One region of the Stenotrophomonas sp. YJH_SMC_27 genome, then DNA from elsewhere that is predicted to be linked to it. Evidence: predicted binding sites of a transcription regulator. Region 1 holds the regulator's gene; each other region holds the start of a gene.
What was found. The regulator HrcA, encoded in region 1, represses chaperone genes, less so after heat shock. The targets are predictions, from matches to a motif close to TTNGCACTCNNNNNNNNNGAGTGCNAA.

Region 1 (7,611 bases):
GGTGACCTGCTGCTTGCTCTGCCCGACCTGCAGCTTGGCCACGGCATCTTCCCGGATCAGGTTGCCCTGATAGATGGGTTGCTTGTAGATGATGCCGCACCCGGTGGTGGACAGGGCGACGGCGGCGACCAACAGGAGATTGCGCATCGGGACTGGCGGTTGGGGAAATCAAACCGATGATACACTCCCGGCGTGCCACCGCGACCCAATCCGAGGCAGCTGGCGCTAAATCGCCAATGAACGGAGACCTATGGAAACCCACGACCTGCGTAAAGTCGGCCTGAAGGTGACCCATCCGCGGATGCGGATCCTGGCGCTGCTCGAGCAGCGCAATGCCCAGCACCACCAGCATCACATGACCGCCGAGGACATCTACCGCCAGCTGCTCGAGCATGGCGACGAGATCGGCCTGGCGACCGTCTACCGGGTGCTGACCCAGTTCGAGGCTGCCGGCCTCGTGCTCAAGCACAATTTCGAGGGCGGCCAGGCCGTTTACGAACTGGACCGTGGTGGCCACCACGACCACATGGTCGACGTGGACAGCGGCAAGATCATCGAGTTCGAGAGCCATGAGATCGAGGAGCTGCAGCGCAAGATCGCGGCCGACCATGGCTACGAGCTGGAAGAGCACTCGCTGGTGCTGTACGTGCGCAAGAAGCGGAAGTAGGCCGTTCAGGCCCGCTGGATGCGACGAAACCCCGGGCCTGCCCGGGGTTTTTCGTTGCTTACGGTAGATTCCCGCCACGCCTGGATGATCCCATCAGGAGGTCCAGGTCCACCGCCTCGGCCATCGCCCGGTTCCCTGCATCACCCGGATGCAGGTGATCGCCGGAGTCGTAGGCGGCGGCCATCCGTAACGGCTCGGCCGGGTCGCGCAGCGCCGCGTCCAGGTCGATCACCGCGTCGAACGGGCTGTCCGTACGCAGCCAGGCATTGAGTTGCCGCCGCAGGGCGTCCTTGTCCGGGTGGTAGTAGTCGTCCAGCGGCGTGCCGGGCAGGGCACCAGCGAACGGTGGCAGGGTGGCGCCGATTATCCGCACACCACGCCTGCGGGCCTGTTCTGTCAGGGTGCGATAGCCCGCCTGCAGTTCGGCCAGCGTTGGCCTGGCCTGGCCCCGGGCGAACGCCGTGCCGGGCCAGCTGATGTCGTTGATGCCGATCAGCACGATGACGCTCGCCACGCCGGGTTGATCCAGTGCATCGCGCTGGAAACGGGCCAGGGCGGACTCACCCATGCCGTCGCTCAGCAGCCGATTGCCGGAAATGCCCGCATTGACCACCGCCACCCCGCGCGGGGCGAGGCGCGCGGCCAGATGGTCGGTCCAGCGCTGGTCCTGGTCGAGGCTGGCCGTGGCGCCATCGGTGATCGAGTCGCCGATCACCACCACGCTGCGCGCGCTGGCGTTGGCCTCGACCTCGATACCGGCCAGGAGCAGGCGCGCGGTGGTGCTGCTGGCAGCGCGCAGCGCCTGGGCCCGGCTCTGGTCGCCAGCGGCGATCCAGCTGGTCTGGCGACCGTCCCAATGGAACGTCTGGACCGCCGCCGGCCCCGGCACGAAGACACTGACCTGCAGCGCCTGCCGGTCATCCGTGGCAAGCGCCAGCGGATCGCTCAGCCGTTCCTGGCCGGGGCCGATCACCACGCTGGGCTGGCCGTCGAAGCTGAGCGGGTGAGGCGCGCCGCCCATGCGTGCGGAGATGCTGGCCGCTCCGATCCGCAACGGCTGGGTACCGTAGGCATTGCTCAGCCGCACCCGCAGCCGCGCCCCGCCCAGGCTGATGCGCGCGGTCTGGCGGAAAGTCTTGTCATGCAGCGCGGCCGGAACCAGGGTTGGGAAGAGGAAATCCGCGCCCCAGACCGGTTGCGGGCTGGCCTGCCAGCTGGCGACCCAGTGCGGGGCCGTGGCCGCGCTGGCAGCGCCGGACAGGGCAATCAATGCGGCGGCGGTGAACTGGCTCAAGCGGTTCATCGGGCAATCCCGGGAAGGAGGAATTGCCATGGTGATTCTCCGGCCATCTGTGAACTAGACTGCGTATGGACAATCATCTGTGAACTGGATTCATCGTCATGGCGCGACCCGACATCAACCGATCCGGCGAGCTGGAAGTGTTCGTGCGGGTCATCGAGACCGGCGGCTTCTCCGCCGCCGCGCGCACGCTCGACATGACGCCGTCTGCGGTGAGCAAGCTCGTGGCACGATTGGAGCAGCGGCTGGGCACGCGATTGCTGCAGCGATCCACCCGCCAACTGCAGCTGACCCCGGAAGGTTGCGCGTTCTACGAGCGGGGCCTGCGGGTGCTGGCCGATCTGGAAGAAGCAGAGCGCTGCGCCAGTGCCCATGCCGAACCGCGTGGACGCCTGCGGGTCAACTCCAACGTTCCGTTCGGCCAGCATTTCCTGTTGCCGCTGCTGCCGGCGTTCCTGGCGCGCAACCCGCAGGTGGGGGTGGACCTGACCCTCAATGATGAAGTGATCGACCTTCTGGAGCAGCGCACCGACGTTGCGGTAAGGGCCGGTCCGCTGAAGAGCTCCAGCCTGGTGGCGCGACGGCTGGGCGCGACGCGGATGATGATCGTGGCCGCGCCGGCGTACCTGCAGCGGCACGGGATGCCGCGCAACGCCGACGAACTGCAGTCGCACAACCGGCTGGACATCGGCCATGCGCGTGCGATGCAGGGCTGGCCGCTGCTGCAGGAGGGGCGAGAGCGGATGGTGCTGCCCAGCGGCAACGGCCGTGCCAGCAACGGCGATGCACTGCGCCAGCTGGTGCTGGGTGGTCTGGGCATGGCCCGCCTGGCCGCGTTCCAGGTGCAGGACGACGTCGCCGCCGGGCGCCTGCTGCCGGTGCTGGAAGAGGCCAATCCGGGTGACCTGGAAGAAGTGCACGCCGTGTTCCTGGGGCAGGGCGGTTACCTGCCGCTGCGGGTGCGCGCGTTCCTCGATTTCCTGGTGGAACAGGTCGATCTGACGCAGCCACGGGGGTAGGGCCGGCCGCTGGCCGGCAACCTCACGATCTTCGCCCACCCGTGTTGGGTTGCCGGCCAGCGCCCGGCACTACCGCGCGGAAGCCGGGCCTATGCCCGGCTCGGGCGGCGTTACACCTGCAGCAGCTTGCGCGCAGCGGCGCGCGCTTCCTTGCTCACTTCCACGCCACCCAGCATGCGCGCCAGCTCTTCTTCGCGCGCCTTGCTGTCCAGCTTTTCCACGGCGCTCTGGGTCATGCCTTCCACCGGCGCCTTGCTGACCCGGTAATGGGCATGGCCCTTGGAGGCGACCTGCGGCAGATGGGTCACGCACAGCACCTGGCGCTTCTCGCCCAGTGCGCGCAGCTTCTGGCCGACGATGTCGGCCACCGCGCCGCCGATGCCTGAATCCACTTCGTCGAACACCATCGTCGGCACCGCGTCCAGATCCAGCGCGGCCACTTCAATGGCCAGCGAGATGCGTGACAGTTCACCGCCCGAGGCCACCTTGCGCAGGGCGCGCGGCGGCTGGCCGGCGTTGGCGGCGACCAGGAACTCCACGCGTTCGGCGCCCTGTGGGTCGGGCTTGCCGGCGTCCTGGGGTTCCAGCTCGATCAGGAACTGGCCGCCGCCCATGCCCAGCTCGGCGATGATGCTGGTGGTGGTGGCCGACAGTTCGGCGGCGGCGCTGCGGCGGCTGGCGGTCAGCACTTCAGCCTGCACGCGCCAGGCGGCGGCGGCCTTGTCGATCTCGCCGGCCAGGCGCTGCAGGCGCTCGTCGGCGCCGCGCAGTTGCTCCACTTCGGCATGCATGCGCTCGCGTTGCGCGCCCAGCTCGTCCATCGGCACGCGGTGCTTGCGGGCCAGGTCGTGCAGGCGGCCGAGGCGGCGCTCGTTCTCCTCGAACTGTTCCGGGTCGGCATCCAGATCGTCGTGCACGCGGTCAAGCAGCGACAGGGCTTCGTGCAGCTGGATCGAGGCATTCTCGATCAGGCCGTCCACCTCGCCCAGCCGTGGGTCGTGTTCGATCAGGCGCGACAGCTCGTGGCGCACCTGCTGCAACAGGTCCAGCGCGGAGCTGCCGTCGTCACCGTTGAGCTGGTTGCTGGCCGCCTGGCAGGCACTCAGCAGGGCGCTGGCGTGGGCCTGGCGACGGTGGCTGGCGCCGAGTGCCGCGATCGATTCCGGCTCAAGGTCTTCCCGGTCCAGTTCGCGCAGCTGGTGCTCGAGGAAGCCGATCCGGTCACTGACGTCGCCCTGTTGCGACAGCGCCAGCGATTCATCGACCAGTGCCTGCCAGGCCGCGGCGGCGCGCCGTACCTGGCGGCGTTCGTTCTCGTTGCCGGCATAGGCATCCAGCAGCGCCAGCTGCGACGGGCGCGTCAGCAGGGCCTGCTGTTCGTGCTGGCCGTGGATCTCCACCAGCAACGAGGCCAGGTCGCCCAGCTGGGCCAGGGTCACCGGGCGGCCGTTGATCCAGGCCCGGGAACCGCCGTCGGCGCGGATCACGCGGCGCAGCTGGCATTGGTCCTCGTCGTCCAGCTCGTTGTCGGCCAGCCACTGGCGCGCAGCCTGAAGCTGGTCCAGCACGAACTCTGCGGAAAGCTCGGCGCGGGCGGCGCCATGGCGGACCACGCCGCTGTCGGCGCGCAGGCCGGACAGGAAGCCCAGCGCGTCGACCATCAGCGACTTGCCGGCGCCGGTCTCGCCTGAAACCACGGTCATGCCTGGCCCGAACTCCAGTTCGGTAGCGCGGACGACGGCGAAATCCTTGATCGAAAGATGTCTGAGCATGGGTAAGGGGGTATCAGCAGCCGCGCAACGCTAGCACGCGGGCGCGGGAGGTCCAATGACTTGCCAAGGTGATGCGCCGCCATTATCTAGTGTCCGTGTCTCACAGGTTGATTCCATGCACGGTTCTCCCGACCAGCTTGCCCCGCGTGCGCGCCATCTGCTGCGCACGCTGATCGCGCGTTATATCCAGGACGGTGAGCCGGTGGGCTCGCAGACGCTGGCACGCGTGGCCGGGCTGGAGGTCAGCCCGGCCACCATCCGCAACATCCTCGGCGACCTGGAGGACCTGGGCCTGCTGGCCTCGCCGCATACCTCGGCCGGGCGGGTACCGACCGCGCACGGCTACCGGGTATTCGTCGACAGCCTGCTGCAGATGCAGCCGCCGGGCGAGGGCGAGCTGGCCCGGCTGCGCCAGGAGCTGGCCGGCGGTGGCAGCACCCAGGCCCTGCTCGGCAGCGCTTCGGAACTGTTGTCGGCGATGAGCCACTTCGTCGGCGTGGTCAGCGCGCCGCGGCGGGAGCAGTTCGCCTTCCGCCAGATCGATTTCGTGGCGCTGGACGGACGGCGGGTGCTGGCGATCCTGGTGTTCGCCGACAACGAGGTACAGAACCGGGTCATCGAGACCCGGCAGGAGTTTGCGCCGGGGCAGCTGGAGCAGGTCGCCAACTACCTCAATGCGCATTTCGCCGGCCTGCCGCTGGCCGAGATCCGCACCCGCCTGCTGCTGGAACTGCGCGATGCCCGGTCCGAACTGGAACAGCTGCTGGCGCACAGCATCGAACTGGCCGAACAGGCCCTGCAGCCGCCGGCCGACGACATGCTGGTGGCCGGCCAGACCCGGCTGATGGGGGTGCAGGACCTGTCTGACCTGGAGCGCCTGCGCGAACTGTTCGAGCTGTTCTCCAGCAAGCGCGAGATCCTGCAGCTGCTGGAGCGGACCATCCAGGCGCCGGGCGTGCGCATCTTCATCGGCGAGGAGACCGGGATGATGCCGCTGCAGGGCGTCTCGCTGGTCACCGCCCCGTACACCGCCAACGGCCAGGTGCTGGGCGTGCTGGGCGTGATCGGTCCCAAGCGGATGGCCTACGACCGCGTGATCCCGCTGGTCCAGGCCACCGCCGATGTGCTCGGCGCGGCCTTTTCACCGGCCTCGCGCACGCCGGGAACATCCGACGCTTGAAACGCAGCATCCCGCCCACACTAGGGTGGTTGGAGGCGGAGTTTGACCGCCAGGGACCCAGACATGAACCACGAACAGCCAGATATCGAATCCCAGCAGAGTGCCGCCGATGCGGCCGCCACCGCCGGCGTCAACGACGAAGTCGAGCGCCTGCGCGCCGAAATCGAACAGGTCAAGGCCGATGCCCTGCGTGAGCGCGCCGACCTGGAGAACCAGCGCAAGCGCGTTGCCCGTGACATCGAACAGGCCCGCAAGTTCGCCAACGAGAAGCTGCTGGGCGATCTGCTCCCCGTGTTCGACAGCCTGGACGCCGGCCTGAAGGCCGCCGGCGACGACCCGCACCCGCTGCGCGAAGGCCTGGAGCTGACCTACAAGCAGCTGCTCAAGGTCGCTGCCGACAACGGCTTGGTCCTGCTGGACCCGATCGGCCAGCCATTCAACCCGGAACACCACCAGGCGATCAGCCAGGCCCCGACCCCGGGCGCCGCCCCGGGCAGCGTGGTGACCGTGTTCCAGAAGGGCTACCTGCTCAACGAGCGCCTGCTGCGGCCGGCGCTGGTGGTGGTGGCCGCCGAGTGATCCCGCGGGGCCGGGCGGCGGACAGCCACCGCCACCCGACCCGACGCTGAACGCGCCGGATGACCGGAAACACAGCGTTCGGAGGATGGCTTGAATGTTCCACGAGCCTCCCCCACATCGTATTCATCCACCGGCCGAACGGCCGGACTGACCCCAACAAGCATCCTCAGGAGTCTCCCCCATGGGCAAGATCATTGGTATCGACCTCGGCACCACCAACTCGTGCGTGGCGATCATGGACGGCGGCAAGGCCCGCGTCATCGAGAATTCGGAAGGCGATCGCACCACCCCGTCGATCGTCGCCTACACCAAGGACGGCGAAGTCCTGGTCGGTGCCTCGGCCAAGCGCCAGGCCGTGACCAACCCGAAGAACACCTTCTACGCGGTGAAGCGCCTGATCGGCCGCAAGTTCACCGATGGCGAGGTGCAGAAGGACATCGCCCACGTCCCGTACAGCATCCTGGCCCATGACAATGGCGACGCCTGGGTGGCCACCAGCGACGGCAAGAAGATGGCGCCGCAGGAAATCTCGGCCAAGGTGCTGGAAAAGATGAAGAAGACCGCCGAGGACTTCCTCGGTGAGAAGGTCACCGAAGCGGTCATCACCGTGCCGGCCTACTTCAACGACAGCCAGCGCCAGGCGACCAAGGACGCCGGCCGCATCGCCGGCCTGGACGTCAAGCGCATCATCAACGAGCCGACCGCGGCCGCGCTGGCCTATGGCCTGGACAAGGGCGACAACAAGGATCGCAAGATCGTGGTGTACGACCTGGGCGGCGGCACCTTCGACGTCTCGGTGATCGAGATCGCCAACGTCGACGGTGAAAAGCAGTTCGAAGTGCTGGCCACCAACGGCGACACCTTCCTGGGCGGCGAAGACTTCGACAACCGCGTCATCGAGTACCTGGTTGAAGAGTTCAACAAGGACCAGGGCATCGACCTGCGCAAGGACCCGCTGGCCCTGCAGCGCCTGAAGGACGCTGCCGAGCGCGCCAAGATCGAGCTGTCCAGCGCCCAGCAGACCGAAGTGAACCTGCCGTACGTCACTGCCGACGCGTCGGGTCCGAAGCACCTGAACATCAAGCTGACCCGCG
Region 2 (7,611 bases), on a different contig from region 1:
GCCCAGCGCCTGATGCATGCCGCCCACGCGCGCGGCATGGCGCTGGCGGTGATCGATGGCGGCAAGGTGGTGCATGTGGCCGCCTACGGTGAACGCAACGCCGCAGGCGAGCCGCTGCGCACCGACACCGTGATGTACGCTGCGTCACTGACCAAGATGGCTTTCGGCCACCTGGTCGCACAGCTGGCGCAGGACGCGCGGATCGATCTGGATGCCAGCATCGCTACCGCTCTGGACAAACCGCTGCCGGACTATCCACCGGAACCGAAGAAGTACGCCGACTACAGTGTGCTGGCCGGAGATGCCCGCTGGCGCCAGCTCACCCCACGCCTGCTGCTCAACCATTCCAGTGGCTTTGCCAACTTCGGCTTTCTGGAGCCCGATGGGCGCCTGAAGTTCCACTTCGATCCGGGTAGTCGATATGGGTATTCCGGAGAAGGACTGATCCTGTTGCAGTTCGTGATCGAACGCGGGCGGCTGGGCGAGGATGTGGGTGCGTTGATGCAGCAGCGCGTGTTCGATCGCTTCGGCATGGCGCGCACCAGCATGCTGTGGCGCGCGGATTTCGCCGGCAACCTGGCCGCTGGCTGGACCGCCGAAGGCAATACAGAGCCGCACGATGAACGCAGCCGCGTGCGTGCGGCTGGTTCGATGGATACCACCATCGCCGATATGGCCCGTTTCGCCGCTGGCTACGTGCGCGGCGATGGATTGTCAGCGGCGATGCGCAGGGAGCTGGTGCGGCCGCAGCTGCAGATCACCACCGCCAGCCAGTTCCCCACCCTGCAGCCGGAGCTGCCGAAGGCGCAGCAGCGCAAGGACCTGGCGGCTGGCCTGGGCGTGGTGACGTTTCTCGGCCCGCAGGGCGCAGGCTTCTACAAGGGCGGCCACGACGATACGGTGGGCAATACGCTGGTATGCATGGAGCAGCACCAGCGCTGCGTGGTGATCCTGGGCAACGATGTGCGGGCAGAGGCGGCCTTCCCGGCCTTGGTGGCGTTCGTGCTGGGCGACACCGGCGTGCCGTGGCAGTGGGAGTACGGCGCGGCGAAGGCGTTTGTCAGATGATCGAAGCGTTACCGTTGCACACAGGTCCCGCAGTCGTGCAGCATGCAGACACGGATGCAATGCAGGAGACAGGATGAATCGCCCAGAGATCGATGCCATTGCCGAAGCGGTGTTGAAGCCGGGTGCACGACGTCTGTGCATCGCTGCACGCCATCGCCAGGCGGCACATCGGCAGCGACGTCAGCGGGTGGGAGCTGGCGCCAGTCTGATCGGCATGGCGGCGGGCCTGCTGCTTGCGCCGATCACGGAGCTGCCGTGGGTGCAGGGCATGATCGCGGGAGGCGCGCTGGCCCTGCTGGTGGCCCACCTGTGGCTGCAGCGGCGCGAGGGCCGCGCGTAGATCCCCGCCTGGGAGCGGCATCCACGCATGGCGTGGATCTACTTTGATTCCGACCGGCCACAAAAAAACCCCGCCTTCCGGCGGGGTTTTTCATTGCAGGGTGACAGCGGGGACTTAGAAGTCCATGCCGCCCATGCCACCCATGCCGCCCATGCCACCGGCGCCGCCCATGGCCGGCTCGTCCTTCTTCGGAGCTTCGGCCACCATGGCTTCGGTGGTGATCATCAGGCCAGCGATCGAGGCGGCGTTCTGCAGCGCCGAACGGGTCACCTTGGTCGGGTCCAGGATGCCGAACTGCAGCATGTCGCCGAACTCGCCGGTGGCCGCGTTGTAGCCGAAGCTGCCGGTGCCTTCCTTGACCTTGTTGATGATGACCGACGGCTCGTCACCGGCGTTGGCAACGATCTCGCGCAGCGGGGCTTCCATCGCACGCAGGGCAATCTGGATGCCGTGGTTCTGGTCTTCGTTGGCGCCCTTCAGACCGGCCAGCGCGGTGATCGCGCGGACCAGGGCAACACCGCCGCCCGGGACCACGCCTTCTTCAACGGCTGCACGGGTGGCGTGCAGGGCGTCGTCGACGCGGTCCTTCTTTTCCTTCATCTCGATTTCGGTCGAGGCGCCGACCTTGATCACGGCAACACCGCCGGCCAGCTTGGCCACGCGTTCCTGCAGCTTCTCGCGGTCGTAATCGGAGGAGGTGTCCTGGATCTGGGTCTTGATCTGCGCCACACGGGCATCAACGTTGGCCTTGTCGCCGACGCCGTCGATGATGGTGGTGTTCTCCTTGGAGACCTGCACCTTCTTGGCGCGGCCCAGGTCCTTGATGGTGGCCTTTTCCAGCGACAGGCCGACTTCTTCGGAGATCACGGTGCCGCCGGTCAGCACGGCCATGTCTTCCAGCATCGCCTTGCGACGGTCGCCGAAGCCCGGGGCCTTGACGGCCACGACCTTGACGATGCCACGGATGGTGTTGACCACCAGGGTCGCCAGCGCTTCGCCTTCGACTTCCTCGGCCACGATCAGCAGCGGCTTGCCGGCCTTGGCGACGCCTTCCAGCACCGGCAGCAGGTCGCGGACGTTGGAGATCTTCTTGTCGTGCAGCAGGATGAACGGGTCATCCAGGTCAGCGGTCTGCGACTGCTGGTTGTTGATGAAGTACGGGGACAGGTAGCCGCGGTCGAACTGCATGCCCTTGACCACGTCCAGCTCGTTGTCCAGGCCCGAGCCTTCTTCAACGGTGATGACGCCTTCCTTGCCGACTTCCTTCATCGCGTCAGCGATGATCTGGCCGATCGACTCGTCCGAGTTGGCCGAGATGGTACCGACCTGGGCAATCGCCTTGTCGTCGGCGGTCGGCTTGGAGATGTTCTTCAGCTCGGCGACGGCGGCCGACACGGCCTTGTCGATACCGCGCTTGAGGTCCATCGGGTTCATGCCGGCGGCCACGGCCTTGGCGCCTTCGCGGATCAGGGCCTGGGCCAGCACGGTGGCGGTGGTGGTGCCGTCGCCGGCGTCGTCGTTGGTGCGCGAAGCAACTTCCTTCACCATCTGCGCGCCCATGTTCTCGAACTTGTCAGCCAGTTCGATTTCCTTGGCGACGGAGACGCCGTCCTTGGTGATGGTCGGGGCGCCGAAGCTCTTTTCCAGCACGACGTTGCGGCCCTTCGGGCCCAGGGTGGCCTTGACGGCATTGGCGAGAACGTTGACGCCGCGCACCATGCGCGAACGGGCATCTTCACCGAAACGGATATCCTTGGCAGCCATGTGCAGTTACCTCATCTGGTAGCGCCGGGCCATGCCCGGCGGCTGGGTGTTGGAATCAGGGGATGGAACAGGTCGCGCCGGGGCTCAGCCGATGACGGCGAGCACGTCGTCCTCGCGCAGGACCTTGTATTCGACGCCTTCGCTCTTGTACGAGCTGCCGGCGTACTGGCCGTAGATGACCTTGTCGCCGACCTTCAGCGACGGCGCGCGCACGTTGCCGTTGTCCAGCGGCTTGCCCGGGCCGACGGCCACGACCTCACCCTTGGTGGACTTTTCCTTGGCCGAGTCGGGGATGACGATGCCACCGGCGGAGATTTCGTCGGCTTCGATCGGCTTGACCACAACGCGGTCGTGCAGCGGCTTGATGCTCATAGGAGACCTCTTAAGTGATTGATTGGTCTAAAAAAGTCCGGCGATGTTAGCACTCGCCCCAGGCGAGTGCCAGAACCGCACGTGAAGAAACCCGACAACGTCGGGAGCAGGGCAGAGATGGAGCCCCGCCGCCGCCTTTCAAGGGCGGAATGAAAAAATTTTTCCACCCGCGCGCCTCGGCCAGGGCGTCGGTCCAGATCAATTTCGGTGACAAGCGTCGCACTGTCAGACATCTGACGTTCATTTACGACAAAGTGTCACTGGATCGGCCTTAGGCTCGGTCCGGCATTCCCAATCACAAGGAGGAGTCGATGCGATTGCTGTCCCCGCTTGCCGCAGCCTGCCTGCTGGCGCTGGCCGCTGCGCCGGCCCAGGCCGAGGTCTTCATCAACGAACTGCACTACGACGACAGCACCGCCGCCGGTGACGTCGGCGAAGCGATAGAGGTCGTAGCCACTGCCGGTGAGGACCTGTCCGGCTACCGCCTGTACCTCTACAACGGCAGCAATCCGTCCGCCGCCACCGTCTATGCCAACAACCCGGTCCCGGCCGGCACCGCCGCCGGCTGCGGCAGCGCCACCATCGCCGTGGTCAGTTACCCGACCAACGGGATCCAGAACGGCCCGACCGACGGCATCGCCCTGGTCGATGCCAGTGGCAAAGTGGTCCAGTTCCTCAGCTATGAGGGCGCCATCACCGCCTCCGGTGGCCCCGCCGCCGGCATGACCAGCCAGAACATCCCGGTAGCCGAGACCAACAGCACCGCGCCGGGCACCTCGTTGCAGCTGACCGGCAGCGGCAGCCAGTACACCCACTTCACCTGGGCCGAATCGGCCGGCCAGACCTTCGGCAGCTGCAACAACGGCCAGACTTTCAGCGGCGGTGGCACGCCAGGCCCGAACACGCCGCCGTCGGTGTCCACCACCACCCCGGCGCAGGGCAGCAGCACCTTCCCGGCTGCGGCCGATCTGGAAGTGGTGTTCAGCGAAACCGTGAACCTGGCCAGCGGCGCGTTCGCGCTGAGCTGCGGCACCTCCGGCAGCGTGCCGCTGACCTTCCCGGCCAGCGGCCGCAGCGTGAAGCTGTCCACCAACACCGCGCTGGTGGCCGGTGAAGCCTGCCGCTTCGACATCCGCGCCGCGCGCATCACCGACCTGCAGGGCGCACACCCGGCCGCCGACAGCCGCATCGCCTTCACCGTGGCCAGCACCGGCGGCAATCCGGACCCGGGCAACCCGGGCGTGCCGGCCGGCTACTACTCCAGGGTCAACACCAGCAGCCCCAGCCAGCTGCGCTGCTCGCTGCACGCCACCATCAAGGGCCATACCGCCTACCCGTACAGCGGCTCGGGCACCAATACCTGGACCATCCTGGAAATCGCCGACGAGGATCCGAACAACCCGAACCGCATCCTCGATGCCTACCGCAACCGCAGCTACGCCAAGGTCAGTGATCGTGCGGGCACCGGCAGCGGCCTGACCTACAACCGCGAGCACACCTGGCCGAACTCGCTGGGCTTTGCCACCACCACCGGCGACAAGGGCCTGCCGTACGCCCCGTATACCGACACCCACATGCTGTACCTGACCGACGCGCAGTGGAACGCCGATCGTGGCAACAAGCCGTTCGGCAAGTGCGACGCCAGCTGCGGCGAGCGCGCCACCGAGGCCAACAACGGCCAGGGTGGCGGCAGCGGTGGCTATCCGGGCAACTCCAACTGGGTGCGCACGCCGGACGGCAACACCGGCACCTTCGAGGTGTGGGGCAAGCGCAAGGGCGACATGGCGCGTGCGGTGATGTACATGGCGATCCGCTACGAGGGCGGCAAGGATGCGGCGACCGGCCAGTCCGAGCCGGACCTGGAGCTGACCGACGACCGCAGCAAGATCGTCAAGACCAGCAGCTCACCGGCCTACATGGGCCTGCTGTCGACCCTGATCGACTGGCACCTGTCCGACCCGCCGGATGATGCCGAGCGTGCGCGCAATGACGTGGTCTACAGCTTCCAGGGCAACCGCAACCCGTTCATCGACCACCCCGAGTGGGCCACCCCGGCCCTGTTCACCTCGGCCAAGCCGGCCACCTGCCAGCTGGCCAACTGACCGCGCAACGCAGCGGTCCACGGCCGCCGCCGGGCCCTGGCCCGGTGGCGGCCCTATACTCGATGGTCATGTCGACCGTCGATCCCGTCCTGCTGCTGTTGACCACCTGCCCGGACCGGGCCAGTGCCGAGCGCATCGCGCACGCGCTGGTCGGCGAGCGCCTGGCCGCGTGCGTGACCCGCCTCGATGGCGCGCAGTCGACCTACCGCTGGCAGGGCGAGGTGACCACCGACGCCGAGCTGCAGCTGCTGGTGAAAACCACCGCGAGCCGCGTCGATGACGCAATCGCCCGGATCGTCGAACTGCATCCGTATGAACTCCCGGAGTGCATCGCGGTCGAAACCCGGGCCGGCCTGCCGGCGTATCTGGATTGGATCCGGGCACAGACCCGGGAGGACACTGATTGAAGACTCTGTTTGCGCGTGGCGCTGCCTTGTGCGCCCTGTTGTGCCTTTCGCTGCCCGCCTTCGCCCTGGATGAGAAAGACCTGCTGCCGGTGGACCAGGCGTTCGCATTGACCGCCACTGCCCCCGAACGTGGCCAGGTGCAGCTGCAGTTCAAGATCGCGCCAGGCTATTACCTGTATCGCCACCGCACCAGCGTCAAAGCCGACCCGGCCTTCAATGCCGGCGCGCTGCAGATGCCCAAGGGCGACAAGCACCACGACGATTTCTTCGGCGAGGTCGAGACCTATCGCGAGCGCCTGCTGGCCACCCTGCCCGGCACGCCGACCGACGCTGCCGGCACCATCAGCCTGGAAGTGCGTTATCAGGGCTGCGCCGATGCCGGTGTCTGCTACCCGCCGCAGAAGCGCGTGGTGCAGGTCACCCTGCCGGGCGCCGGTGCGGCGGCGGCGGTGCCTGCCGCGCGTGCCGGTGCGGCCAGCCCGTTCAATAACCCGCTGGCCGGTGCCGGCAACAGCGGTGGCCTGCGCCTGCCGGGCGCGGCCAACAACAGCCAGGCCCTGCCGCTGCCGTCGGAACAGGCGTTCGGCTTCGATGCCATCGCCAGCGACGGCAACACGCTGCTGCTGCGCTTCAGCCCAGCGCCCGGCTATTACCTGTATCGCGACCGCACCTCGCTGAAGCTGGAAGGCAGCGCCGGCGTGCTGGCCGGCAAGCCGCGCTGGCCAGCCGCGCAATCGCATCGCGACGAGCACTTCGGCGATGTCTCGGTCTACTTCAACCAGGTGGAAGTACCGCTGCCGCTGCGCCGCGCTGTCACTGATGCCGTCGACAGCACCCTGGTGGTGACCTTCCAGGGCTGCCAGACCGATGGCATCTGCTACCCGCCGATGACCCGCCGGGTGAAGCTGTCGATTCCGGCCGGCAAGGTCAGCGCCAGCGCCGACCAGGCGCCAGCGCGCAATGACGTGATCAACCCGCTGCCTGCTGCCAACGGTGCACCGCGCGAAGCCGCCAACGGCGCCCCGCTGCGCCTGCTGCCAACCGTGCCCAACACGGATGCAGCGGCACCGGCCGCCGCAGGTGGCGCCACCGCCAGCAGTGAATTCGCCACCGATGCACAGGGCGACAATGCGCTGCGCACGCGTCCGCCGGTGACGACGCCGAATCCTGATCGTTCGTTCGTCTGGGTCCTGCTGCTGGCGCTGGCCGGTGGCCTGGTACTGAACCTGATGCCCTGCGTGCTGCCGATCCTCTCGCTGAAGGTGCTGAGCCTGGCGCAGAGCGGCGAAAGCGCGCAGCGCGCGCGCAGCCACGCGCTCTGGTACACGCTGGGCGTGCTGGTCGCGTTCGCCGTGATCGGCGCGTTGATGGTCGGCCTGCGCGCGATCGGCAATGCCGTCGGCATCGGCTTCCAGCTGCAGCACCCGGGTGTGGTGGCGGCGCTGGCCTACATCATGTTCGCGGTAGGCCTGAGCCTGTCCGGCGTGTTCACCCTGGGCGGCGGCATCGGCAATCTGGGCCAGTCGCTGGCCAGCCGCAGCGGCCCGGCCGGTGACTT
Region 3 (7,611 bases), on a different contig from region 1:
GCGTTCTACGCCGTGCACACCGACGTGGACGCCGCGCTGGCCTACATCCGCGAGAAGGGCGCCCCCATCGTGGTCAAGGCCGATGGCCTGGCCGCCGGCAAGGGTGTGATCGTTGCGATGACCCAGGCCGAAGCCGAGGACGCCGTGCGTGACATGCTCTCGGGCAACGCCTTCGGCGATGCCGGCGCGCGCGTGGTCATCGAGGAGTTCCTCGACGGCGAGGAAGCCAGCTTCATTTCGATGGTCGATGGCGTGCATGCGCTGCCGATGGCCACCTCGCAGGACCACAAGCGCGTCGGCGACGGCGACACCGGCCCGAACACGGGCGGCATGGGCGCGTACTCGCCGGCGCCGGTGGTCACCCCGGAAGTACACGCCCGCGTGATGCGTGAGGTGGTGAATCCCACCGTGCAGGGCATGATCGCCGACGGCATCCCGTTCACCGGCTTCCTCTACGCCGGCCTGATGATCGATGCCAGCGGCGCACCGAAGGTGATCGAATTCAACGTGCGCTTCGGCGATCCGGAAACCCAGCCGGTGATGCTCCGCCTGCAGTCGGATCTGGTGGACCTGGTGGAAGCGGCGATTGATGGCCGCCTGGACCAGATCGAGGCACAGTGGGATGCGCGCCCGTCGCTGGGCGTGGTGCTGGCGGCGAAACCTTACCCGGAATCGCCGGTCACCGGCGAAGTGATTTCCGGCCTGGATGAGGTGCCGGGCAGCGCCAAGGTCTTCCATGCGGGTACTGCACTGGACGCACAGGGCCGGGTGGTCAGTGCGGGCGGCCGCGTGCTGTGCGTGGCGGCGCTGGGTGACAGCGTGCGCGATGCGCAGGCCAACGCCTACGCCGGTGTGGCCAAGGTCAGCTGGGCCAACGAATTCCACCGCAACGACATCGGCTGGCGCGCGATCGCGCGTGAGGGGTAAGGCCTGATAGATCCACCACGCAGCCTCCTGCATGGAACCAGATCACGGATTCTGGGAGTCTTCACCGTCCTCGGCATGGAAGCCGGGACGGTGCGCTTCGGGAAGAGGCGACGCACGTCAAGCGAAGGAAATTACGCTGATTGAATCCGCTATTTCGCCGAGTCAAGATAACGTTTCCAGTTCTCGAAGAGCCGCGCAACGTTCTGCTCATGTGAGTGAGCAGACGGATCATACCCATCAGAAGCTGGCATGTACCTGACAAAGCTCTCCAGAGACTCCGGGTAATCAAAATCAGCGTAGATCCTCTCAACCTCTCCGAGCGGATCAGCAATCTCATCGCGCTTGGCGTAGGCGTCCGCGAGAAATGCAACAAGCCATCTTCTGAGAATCTCATCCTCGTTTGAGTTCTTATCGAATGCCGCCAACTGCGCAGCTACGCTATTACGCTCATCGGGAAGAACCCCTTCAAGCCTTTCAATCAAGGCGTTCAGATTGAACTTCCCTTCCAGTTCCTTCTGCTCCGACGCGCAGTGCTTCACAACCTCAAAGTCAATCAGATGGCGCCCCAGTGCCCATGCCACCTCGGTCTGATTCCAGGGTCCATAGGGTTGAATAGAGTCATACGTTCTCATGGACACTCACTTCTTGTTTGGTATTCCGTTCATGCTGCCACCTTCCACAAATCTTTGATGGGTCAAGTCGCCAGCCTTGTCGACTATGTATTCAAATCGACCGGCCTTTCCATTGAGTTCACCTGGCAGCTGCGTCAGAGTGCGGACCACGCCGTCACCCCCTGTCAACGGAGTATGAACACCCGCTTCTGCAGCCGTCTCTCGCATAAAGGTCGCCGAATTGTGCCCAGCGTCGGCTTTGAGTGCACTTCCCACAGGTCGGGAATTCAGAAGTGCCCGACCTTCAACACTCAGAGCATTGGATGCCGCCACACCTGCTCCACCGGCACCTGTAACTCCTGCGATATCAGCAGCGATACTGGTAGCTGCTGATATGACACTTGGATTGGCCATCGCAACCATGCCAGCTTCGATCAGCACTGGGGCAGCCATTGCCGCTGTAACAGCGATTGCGGCCGGTCTCATCGGCTCGTATACGGCGCCATTTCCGGCAGCAATATCCCTCCGATGCTGCTCAACGAATCGCTCTGCGGCCTGCCTTCCATCCGCATCGACGAACCTGTAGGGATTCCCGTTCGCGTACCGATACCTATTGAACTGCTCAACTGGCTTTTGGTGAGCGGTGACTGGGTCCACTGACAAAAACACACCCAATTGTGGATCCATGTAGCGCTGTTGCATGTAGCTCAGCCCTGTGGCCGAGTCACTCACATGTCCGGCGTACCCAGGTCCATCCGTGACCTGACCGCCTACCACGGCCCCGTAGGGCTCGTAGTCATATCGTTTGATGACGTTGCCGTTGGCATCGCTTTCGGCCACAACCGAGCCGAGGGCATCAGTGTGAATGTATGTGATCGTTGTCTGGGCGATTGCGGATGGTGACAGGCCAAGGCCCATCAGCAGCAAGCAGCACAGCCAGGCGCCTATGACACCAAGCTTGCGAGTTCGACCTTCAAATGCCCCGAAGCGGGTGGACACACCGCCTGCAGTTCTCCCGAACCTGCGCATCATTCCAATCCATGAAAGAGCCTTGAAGCAAGGCTTGGCATTCATAGCACAGGAAGGCAGTCATCGGAGTCCAACTCCAGGACTGAGGCCAAAGGGACCATTCTGAATTGGACCAGGCCCTTGGCTATGAACCTCGCGAGGGCTTGAACGGCCACCGGAAGCGCATGACTGCCAGCCATGGGCTGGTACTACTGAAGCAGCCGATCAGCGGCCTGCATTACCAACTGCCATGCCGGCCGAACAAAAAAAGCCCCGACCAACGCCGGGGCATTTCATCAGAACGGGTTCCGGAAATAGGAACCGAACCTAAGATCCATGCCTTACGCGGTGAACAGCGCCTTCATCTTCTTCAGGGCATTCGCCTCGACCTGGCGGATGCGTTCGGCCGACACGCCGTACTCGTCTGCCAGTTCCTGCAGCGTCACCTTGCTGTCGGCATCCAGCCAACGGCGGCGGATGATGTCACGCGAACGCGCATCCAATTCGGCCAGGCCTTCGCGCAGCAGCTGCATCTGGTTGTCTTCGTTGTCCTCGCGCTCGTAGGCCATCGACGGGTCTTCATCATCGGCAACCAGCAACGCAGCCGGCGACGGCGGTGCGTGTTCGTTGTCCTCGTCGGACGGCGCATCGAAACCGATATCGCGGCCGGACAGGCGCGACTCCATTTCCATGACCTCGCGCTCGGACACGTTCAGATCCTTGGCCACCGCGCTGACTTCCGCCGCGTTCATCCAGCCCAGGCGCGTCTTCGACTTGCGCAGGTTGAAGAACAGCTTGCGCTGCGCCTTGGTGGTGGCGACCTTCACGATGCGCCAGTTCTTCAGGATGAACTCGTGCATTTCGGCACGGATCCAGTGCACGGCGAAGGAGACCAGGCGCACGCCCATGTCCGGGTCGAAGCGCTTGACCGCCTTCATCAGGCCGATGTTGCCTTCCTGGATCAGGTCGCCCAGGGCGAGGCCGTAGCCGTTGTAGCCGCGGGCCACGTGCACCACGAAGCGCAGGTGCGAATGCACCAGCTCGCGGGCGGCGTCCAGATCGTTGCCGTCGCGGAAGCGACGGGCCAGGTCCTGTTCGTCATCGACCGACAGCACCGGAATCTGGTGCACGGCACCGATGTAGGCGTCCAGCGAACCGAGCGCACTGGGAATCGGGAGATTGTTTGCCACAAGGGCAGTAGAGGTGTTCTGGCTCATAGGCACCCATCTTAGCAGTCCGGGATTTGGACTGCTAAAGGAGGAAAAAGTTCCAGCATCCTATTGATGCAACACTGGTCCCAAACAGAACCCTACCGTAGCGCGATTTGATGACAGTGGCGAGCACGCTTTTCGGGATTCACAATCCCTTGGAATTCAAGCAATTACCCACTGAAAACCTGCCGATTCCGGTCAAGCGGAGCTGAACGCGCCGTTCCGGAGGCCCATTCAGGACGGGGAACGTTGCCCGGCGTTCAGGCCCGGCCACTCGCCGGCGCTCAGAGCGCCGAGCGCGGCGGCAGCGACCAGTCGATCGGGGCCTGGCCGCGGCGCTGCAGGTACTCGTTGGCCATGGAGAAATGGCGGCAGCCGAGGAAGCCACGATGGGCCGACAGCGGCGACGGATGCGGGGCCTTCAGCACGCGATGGCGGCGGGTGTCGATGACCTTGCCCTTCTGCTGCGCGTAGGCGCCCCAGAGCATGAACACCAGGCCTTCGCGCTCGCGGTTGAGCACGTCCACCACATGATCGGTGAAGCCTTCCCAGCCACGGCCCTGGTGCGCGCCGGCCTTGCCCTCCTCCACCGTCAGCACGGCATTGAGCAGCAGCACGCCCCGTTGCGCCCACGGGATCAGGCAGCCGTGGTCCGGGCGCGGGATACCGAGATCGCTCTCGATCTCCTTGTAGATGTTCAGCAGCGACGGCGGCACCGGCACGCCGGGCGGTACCGAGAAACTCAGGCCGTGGGCCTGGCCGCGCCCGTGGTACGGGTCCTGGCCGAGGATCACCACCTTCACCTGCTCGAACGGCGTGGCGTCAAACGCTGCGAAGATCTGCGGCCCGGGCGGGAACACCGCCGCACCGCTGGCCTTGCGCTGGCGCAGGAAGGCCGACAGCTCGCGCATCTGCGGCTGCAACAGGTACTCACCGACGTGCTGCTTCCAGCTCGGTTCCAGCTGGATCGTCGGGGTGTCGGTTACTTCATCGATCATCGCAACAAAGGTCCATCATTCAATCGAGCCAGGCGCAGCTGGAACAGCACCTTGGTGACCAGCAGCCGCTCCTCGATCGGCTTGAGCACCAGGTCGTTGGCACCGGACTGCAGCAGCCCGGTCTGGTTGTGGGGGTTGCCGTCGCCGGTCATCACCAGCACGGGCAGGCGGCGCTTGCCGTAGCCGAAGTCCACGCGCACGCGCTGCACCACGTCGCGGCCGCTCAGCTCGCCCTTCAGGGTGACGTCGGTCAGCACCAGGTCGATGCGGTGGCGGCTGCGGCCCAGCGACTCGGCGGTGAGCAGGGTGAAGGCCTCTTCGGCGCTGACCACGTGCAGCACGTTCAACTGCTGCCGCTCGAGCATGCGCTTGGTGGCCTCGGCCACTACGCGGCTGTCCTCGATATAGAGGATGGTGGCGCCGGGGATGGTCTGCGGCTGCACATAGCCACGGATGAAGGTCGCCAGCGCTTCATGGCCCAGGGATTTGTCGAAATAGTCGGTGACGTACTCGGTGAAGCGGCGCTGCTCCAGGTGCTGCTGGGCATCGCCGGAAACCACGATCACCGGCACATAGGCCTGTCCGGCCGCTTCGCGGACCATGCGCGCCAGCGCCAGGCCGTCGCCATCACGCAAGGTCAGCGAGGTCGTCACCAGGTCCACCGGGCCCTGCGCCAGCGCCTGCTGCGCGTCTTCGATGCTGTCGCAGCCAATCACCTCCACGCCCGGCAGGTCGCGCTGCAGGACGTCGGCGATCAGCTTGCGGACCAGCTTCGAGCCATCGACCACCATCACCCGCGTCGCGGGCCCTTCAAGGTGCTTCAGCGCTTGCGGTTGCATGCCGGTCTCAGGTATCGGTCGGGCGGGTCTGGCGGAGGAAGTGGCCGGTCACCAGCCAGGCACCCAGCCAGCCCAGCAGCAGCGTGCCGAGCAGGACCAGGCCACCATGCAGCAGGTCCAGGCCATGCAGCACGAACGGGCTGCCGTAGCTGCGCGAGAGTTCGGCCAGCGGCACGCGCAGCGCGGCACCGGCGGCGCCGATCAGGGCCAATGCAACCGCGCCTGCGCCCAGGCCATACCACGCACCCAGATACAGGAACGGGCGGCGGATGAAGCCATCGCTGGCGCCGAGCAGCTGCAGCACGCCGATCTCTTCGCGGCGGGCCTGGATGTCCAGGCGTACCGTGTTGCCGACCACCAGCGCGGCCCCCGCGCCGAGCAGTACCGACAGCACCTGCACCAGCCGCGCGCCGAACGCCAGCCAGGCATCCAGGCGCTGGCGCCACAGCGCATCGTGCTGCACCAGGTCGGCCTCGGGCAGGCTTTCCAGCGCGCGCGCCAGGCGTGCGTCATCCTTGCCCTGGCCGGGGGTGATCACCAGCAGCGAGGGCAGCGGATTGTCGTTGAGTGCGTCGATCGCCTCACCGAGGCCGGCATCGCGCAGTTCCTGCAGGCCCTGCTCCGGCGTGCGCACGTTCACTTCGGCCACGTCGTCGCGGTCGCGCAGCTGGCCCGCCAGGCGCAGCGCGCCGGGACCATCGACGTTGCCCTTCAGGAACACGTTGATGTCGCGCGACTGCTGCACGCTGCCGGCGAACTGCTTGAGGTTGTCCAGCGCGATCGACAGCCCCAGCGGCAACGCCAGCGCCAGCGCCATGACCATCACCGTCAGCAGGGTCGCCCACGGCTTGCGGCAGGCACGGCCCAGGCTGAACACCACGCTGTGCACGTGGTGCTGGAACCAGACGCCCACGCGCGAGGGGGCGGCGGCTTCGCTGTTTTCGTTCTTCGCCATGGTTACTCCGCCAGGTCCTGCGGCGAGATGTCATCCACCAGCCGGCCGTGGTCAAGGATCAGCACGCGCTTGCGCATGCGGCGCAGCAGCGGCAGGTCGTGACTGACCACCAGCACGCTGGTGCCGCGCGCGGGCAGTTCGGCGAACAGGGCCATGATCTCCGCCGCCAGGGTCGGGTCGAGGTTGCCGGTCGGCTCATCGGCGACCAGCAGCTTGGGCTCGCCGACGATGGCGCGGGCGATGCCCACGCGCTGCTGCTCGCCGGCCGACAGCTGCGAGGGCAGCGCCTTCTCGCGATGGCCCAGGCCCATCCGCTCCAGCACCGAGCGCACGCGCTTGCTGATGTCGCCACGGCGGGTGCCGCGCAGGATCAGCGGCAGCGCCACGTTCTCGGCGATGGAGCGGTCCATCAGCAGGCGGTGGTCCTGGTAGACCGCCCCCACCGCGCGTCGGTGGCGCGGCACGTCGCCGCCGCGCACCTTCAGCAGGTTGCGCTCGTCGAACACCACCGCGCCGCGGCTGGGCCGCTCGTCGAGGTGGATCAACTTGAGCAGCGTACTTTTACCCGCACCGGAATGGCCGGTGACGAACAGCATCTCGCCCGGCGCGACCTCGAAGCTGACATCGGTCAGCGCCTCGTGGCCACCGGCGTACTGTTTGCTGACATTGTCGAAGCGCAGGACACTCATGCCCCGATTATGCAGGACCGGCGCGACGTCGTGGAGACGGTGGGTGCCACCGGCCCCGCCTGGTGGGTGCCGACCGTTGGTCGGCACACCTTTCAAAGCCACCCGACCAACGATCGGGTGCTACCCGCTGATCGGCAGCGCCGATCAGCTGCCCGACAGCATCCGGCGGATCTTGCGGCCGATGCGGGTCAGGAACGAGTCACCGGTATCGGCGGCGGTACGCACCGGCTTGGCCACCACCTGCACCGGGGTCACCGGGCTGGCGCCGTTGCCGGCGTTGGCCTGTACACCCTCGGTACCTTCGACCGGACGGCCGTGGCGACGACGACGGCGCTTGCGCGGCTTGTGCTCACCGTCCACCGTAGCTGCCGGT

Region 2: the regulator HrcA is predicted to act here: its motif matches at 3,591-3,617, upstream of AC5P7R_RS08515 (co-chaperone GroES).
Region 3: the regulator HrcA is predicted to act here: its motif matches at 3,775-3,801, upstream of rpoH (RNA polymerase sigma factor RpoH).

What each region holds. Positions count from the first base shown of each region.
Region 1 is NZ_JCAFTA010000007.1:1,688-9,298, forward strand. It holds gene AC5P7R_RS11625 (outer membrane protein assembly factor BamE) at 1-147, opposite strand, end outside; gene fur (ferric iron uptake transcriptional regulator) at 251-667, shown strand; gene AC5P7R_RS11635 (SGNH/GDSL hydrolase family protein) at 726-1,970, opposite strand; gene AC5P7R_RS11640 (LysR family transcriptional regulator) at 2,069-2,986, shown strand; gene recN (DNA repair protein RecN) at 3,097-4,758, opposite strand; gene hrcA (heat-inducible transcriptional repressor HrcA) at 4,874-5,938, shown strand; gene grpE (nucleotide exchange factor GrpE) at 6,002-6,517, shown strand; gene dnaK (molecular chaperone DnaK) at 6,699-7,611, shown strand, end outside.
Region 2 is NZ_JCAFTA010000004.1:160,052-167,662, forward strand. It holds gene AC5P7R_RS08500 (serine hydrolase domain-containing protein) at 1-1,068, shown strand, start outside; gene AC5P7R_RS08505 (hypothetical protein) at 1,142-1,408, shown strand; gene groL (chaperonin GroEL) at 1,523-3,172, opposite strand; gene AC5P7R_RS08515 (co-chaperone GroES) at 3,257-3,544, opposite strand; gene AC5P7R_RS08520 (endonuclease) at 3,856-5,646, shown strand; gene cutA (divalent-cation tolerance protein CutA) at 5,715-6,053, shown strand; gene AC5P7R_RS08530 (protein-disulfide reductase DsbD family protein) at 6,050-7,611, shown strand, end outside.
Region 3 is NZ_JCAFTA010000004.1:197,775-205,385, forward strand. It holds gene purD (phosphoribosylamine--glycine ligase) at 1-927, shown strand, start outside; gene AC5P7R_RS08690 (DUF2247 family protein) at 1,077-1,559, opposite strand; gene AC5P7R_RS08695 (RHS repeat domain-containing protein) at 1,566-2,537, opposite strand; gene rpoH (RNA polymerase sigma factor RpoH) at 2,888-3,763, opposite strand; gene ung (uracil-DNA glycosylase) at 4,042-4,755, opposite strand; gene AC5P7R_RS08710 (response regulator) at 4,752-5,594, opposite strand; gene ftsX (permease-like cell division protein FtsX) at 5,602-6,549, opposite strand; gene ftsE (cell division ATP-binding protein FtsE) at 6,552-7,238, opposite strand; gene rhlB (ATP-dependent RNA helicase RhlB) at 7,383-7,611, opposite strand, start outside.